DNA from 2 places in the Enterobacter chuandaensis genome. Region 2 is predicted to be linked to the other one. Evidence: predicted binding sites of a transcription regulator. Region 2 holds the regulator's gene; the other holds the start of a gene.
The links. Region 2 encodes sigma-54, which starts transcription at its own class of promoters, with help from an activator protein. Its sites were predicted from a motif close to GTTGGCACANNTTTCGCTNT; they were not measured.
Positions count from the first base shown of each region.

Region 1: the regulator sigma-54 is predicted to act here: its motif matches at 1,695-1,714, upstream of MX657_RS06505 (amino acid ABC transporter substrate-binding protein).

Region 1 covers NZ_CP097173.1:1,348,711-1,351,116, forward strand. The annotation lists gene MX657_RS06500 (amino acid ABC transporter permease) at 1-361, opposite strand, end outside; gene MX657_RS06505 (amino acid ABC transporter substrate-binding protein) at 517-1,422, opposite strand; gene lnt (apolipoprotein N-acyltransferase) at 1,842-2,406, opposite strand, start outside.
Region 2 covers NZ_CP097173.1:4,112,870-4,115,275, reverse strand. The annotation lists gene ptsN (PTS IIA-like nitrogen regulatory protein PtsN) at 1-191, opposite strand, end outside; gene hpf (ribosome hibernation promoting factor) at 274-561, opposite strand; gene rpoN (RNA polymerase factor sigma-54) at 584-2,017, opposite strand; gene lptB (LPS export ABC transporter ATP-binding protein) at 2,065-2,406, opposite strand, start outside.

The DNA.
Region 1 (2,406 bases), 1.9 Mb from region 2:
ACAGCCCCAGACACATCATGGAGGAGACAAAGAACTGTACGTTCGGATCCAGCTCCGACTTGAACCACATGCCAATATTTTCCGGCAGCAGTTCCGGGATGACCAGATACCAGGTAAAGAATTGCACGATCAGCGGAACGTTACGGAACAGTTCCACGTACAGGGTGCCAATTGTTGAAAGAAAACGGTTAGGGACGGTGCGCAGAATACCGAACAAAGAACCGACAAGAAACGCGATGATCCACGCCGTTATCGATAATGCCACGGTGACCTGAAAGCCGCTCCACAGCCAGCCAAGATAGGTGGTGTTGCCGAACGGGGCTTGTTGCAGGAATATGCCCCAGTTCCAGTCTATTGACATAATAAACTCCAGAAAAAAAAGGGTAGCAGCGCTACCCTCGAAGATTGGTGAGAAGCTCATTTTTCGCGCTGAGTGGGGAACGACCACTCGGCGTATAGTCTGTCCATGCTTCCCGACAATCGAGAGGGCAGGAGATCCCGCCCCTGTTGTTCTAATTAGTTAAGAGCCTTGTCATTTGGAGATTTGAACAGCGCTTTCATGTCGTCAGAGAGTTCAAAATTCATGTTCAGGTTTTTTGGTGGAATCGGGTTCTTGAACCACTTGTCGAACCATTTTTCAGCTTCGCCGGAGGTCTGCACCTGAGCGATGGTGTCATCGATCAGCTTTTTGAACTGCGGATCGTCTTTACGCAGCATACAGCCGTAAGCTTCTTTGGACTGCGCGGTGCCGACGATATCCCAGTTGTCTGGTTTTTTCGCCTTCGCACGTTCGCCCGCCAGCAGGGCGTCATCCATCATAAACGCCACCGCACGACCGCTTTCCAGCGTACGGAAGGAGTCGCCATGGTCTTTCGCGCTAATGATGCGCATGTCCATTTTCTTCTCGTCGTTCAGCTTGTGCAGCAGCACTTCAGAAGTGGTACCGGAAGTCACAACGACCGCTTTGCCTTTCAGGTCAGCAAAATCTTTGATCTCACCGCCTTTCTTCGTCAGCAGACGGGTACCCACGACAAAGATGGTGTCAGAGAAGGCAGCCTGTTTCTGACGCTCGAGGTTGTTGGTGGTTGAGCCACACTCGAAGTCAAAGGTGCCGTTTTGCAGCAGTGGAATACGGTTCTGTGAAGTGATTGGGATCAGCTTCACCTGCAGGTCAGGTTTGTTCAGCTTTTTCTTCACAGCTTCAACGATGGCGTTGGAGTAATCCTGTGAATAGCCCACGACTTTTTGCGTGTTGTCGTAGTAAGAGAACGGGACGGAAGATTCACGGTGACCGACCACGATTACGCCGTTTTTGGCAATCTTGTCGAGAGTGCTGCCTGCTGCCGGAGCGTCTTCAGCGTGAACCACGCCTGCGGACATTCCCATAACCAGCATTGCTGTGGCCAGTTTACGTAATTGCATACCCAACTCCTTTCTTATCAGCGCCAGTGACGCATTGATACCCATTGTGATGTTGTTATATCTCGCGCAATGCGAGTGCAGTGTTATGCAAGCTTGTTAACATTTAGTCTGGCTTAATGTAAAGATTTTGCTGCGTTATTGTTTATTTTTGCGAAGCGCGCCGCACCATTCAGAGGCAATAATCTCCCGTTGCACCGTTTCGGTGCTACCGATGATCTACGCTGGTGCGACAAGGTTGCACATTAAGCCAAACTGCGTTTGCGTGAATAAACAAAGCAATAGGCGTGCCAGAAATGAAATTCACCCTCACCCTGACCCTCTCCCAGGAAGGGAGAGGGAAAAGGCGGAGCAGGGAGGTGAAACGGTACGCGGATTGTTCCCTCTCCCCTATGGGGAGAGGGCCAGGGTGAGGGGTAAGATTATTTCCGACGCTGACGCAGGCTCATCAGCACGGCGCCAAAGCCAAACAGCGCGGTCAAAATCCACAGCGGCCAGTTGCCGGTGCGCGCGTAAGGGGTCAGCCCCGTGGTTGGCGTGACTTTGGTGGTCAGTACTTCACGGGTAAACTGCGGGATCATCGCCTGGATTTCACCCTGCGGACCAATCACGGCGGTGATGCCATTGTTGGTGCTGCGCAGCAGCGGACGCGCCAGCTCCAGGGAACGCATGCGTGCCATCTGGAAGTGCTGCCACGGGCCGATAGATTTACCAAACCACGCATCGTTGGAGATGGTCAGCAGATAGTCGGTATCCGGACGGAAGTTATCCCGTACCTGCTCGCCGAGGATAATTTCGTAACAGATGGCGGCCGTCAGGGCCAGGCCGTGCGCGTGCAGTTGGGGCTGAACGTACGGGCCGCGGCTGAAGGAGGACATCGGCAGGTCAAAGAACGGTGCCAGCGGACGCAGGATCGACTCCAGCGGCACAAATTCACCGAACGGTACCAGGTGGTTCTTATTGTACCGGTCGGTGGAGTTATAGCTG
Region 2 (2,406 bases):
CCGGTACTGCCCATCTTTTCACGGGTCAGAATTGCTTCGAACACCACCTGCGGCGGCAGGCCCAGCTGTTTTGCGGCCAGTTCACTGATGATCTCCAGCGCACGTTTTTTGCTCTGGCAGTGAACGGCACTGCGGGTACATTCCTGGTTAAGGACATTGCTCAGTTGAAGAGCGGAATCGTTGTTCATCATAATTTCACCTAAGCGCTAACTGTACAAATGGCCTGTTGTGTTTCACAACAGGCCGTCCTGCACCCGTTAACTGCCCGGACAATTAGTGTTGTTTCAGTTTATCTTTATGTTTATTGAGCTGTCGCGCAAGCTTATCAATCAAGCCGTCGATAGCCGCGTACATGTCTTGCCCTTCCGCACTGGCATGGAGTTCACCCCCGTTTACATGCAGGGTTGCATCCGAGATATGAGTCACTTTCTCCACTTTCAACACAACGTAGACCTGGTTGATCCTTTCGAAATACTGCTCGAGTTTCGCGAACTTAGCGTTCACGAAGTCACGTAAGGCCTCAGTAATCTCGACGTTGTGTCCTGTGATATTGAGCTGCATAGTGTCTTCCTTATCGGTTGTGTCAGACCAGTTGTTTACGCTGGTTAGACGGCGGAATGGATAAAGACTCTCGATACTTCGCAACAGTACGACGTGCCACCATAATACCCTGATCGGACAGTATGGTGGTTAACTTACTGTCACTTAGTGGCTTCGCGGGGTTCTCCGCGGCGATTAACTTCTTCACCAGGGCACGAATCGCCGTTGAGGAGGCTTCGCCGCCACCCTCGGTATTCACGTGGCTGGAGAAGAAATACTTAAGCTCAAAAATACCGCGCGGACTGTGCAGATACTTCTGCGTCGTGACGCGGGAAATCGTGGATTCATGCATTTCGACGGCCTGGGCGATATCCGCCAGCACCATCGGTTTCATATACTCTTCACCCTGCTCAAAGAACGCCTGCTGCTGTTCGACGATGCAGCGGCTCACGCGGAGCAGGGTATCATTTCGGCTCTCCAGACTCTTGATCAACCATCGCGCTTCCTGAAGATTGCTACGAATATATTGATTGTCGGAATCGTTGCGCACGCTGGTGCACATGGAGGCATACTGCTGGTTGATTTGCAGGCGAGGGATGCTGTCAGAGTTCAGTTCAACGATCCAGCGGTCATTGTGTTTTCTGACCAGCACGTCCGGGATCACGTACTCGGGTTCGCTGGTCTGGATCGACTGACCGGGGCGCGGATCGAGTGACTGGATCAGATTCACCGCCTCTTTCAGCACCTCTTCTTTCAGGCGCGTAACGCGCATCAAAGAGCGGAAATCGTGGTTGGCGAGAAGATCCAGATGATCGCTGATGATTAAGCGCGCCTCCTCAAGCCATGGCGTCTCTTTGCTGAACTGAGAAAGCTGGATCAGCAGGCAGTCGCGCAGATCTTTCGCGGCCACGCCGACTGGATCAAAACGCTGGATACGCTTAAGAACGGCTTCAATCTCTTCAAGCTCAATCTCTTCGTCGCCCATGCTTTCCAGAATGTCGTCCAGCGTGACGGTCAAGTAGCCGGTGTCGTCAACGGCGTCGACAATCGACGTGGCGATCGCGCGGTCGGTATCGGAGAAGGGGGTAAGCTCTACCTGCCACATCAGGTAATCCTGCAGCGACTGGGTGGTTTCGCCCTGATAGACCGGTAGCTCATCGTCCTGGTAGTCTGCATGCGTACCGGAAGGGGTGCCAGCGGTATAGATTTCATCCCAGCTGGCATCCAGCGGTAGCTCGTCCGGCATCTCTTTTTGTTCGAGAGCATCTGCGGTGTCGAGCGCTTCTGTATCCTGTGACTGCTGAGTATCTACCTCATCATGAAGATCGGCTTGCTCCAGCAGGGGATTGCTGTCCAGCGCCTGCTGGAGCTCCTGCTGGAGTTCTAAGGTGGACAGTTGCAGCAGACGAATGGCCTGCTGTAGCTGCGGCGTCATCGCCAGTTGTTGGCTGAGCCTTAATTGCAAACCTTGCTTCATGTTCAGAGCATTTTTCTCCGGTTCGGCGTTACGTTACCTCTACCCTATCAGAGTCTGAAGTCTTCCCCAAGATAGACGCGCTTAACATGATCGTCTTCGAGGATCTGCTGCGGCGTACCGTGGGCGATCAGATTGCCCTGGCTCACAATATACGCGCGTTCACATACGGCCAGCGTTTCACGCACGTTGTGGTCGGTGATCAACACGCCAAGCCCGCTGTCACGCAGATGCTCAATAATACGTTTAATATCGATAACGGAGATCGGGTCCACGCCCGCAAACGGTTCATCCAGAAGGATAAATTTCGGGTTTGCGGCCAGCGCGCGCGCAATCTCAACACGACGGCGTTCACCCCCGGACAATGCCTGACCGAGGCTGTCGCGCAGATG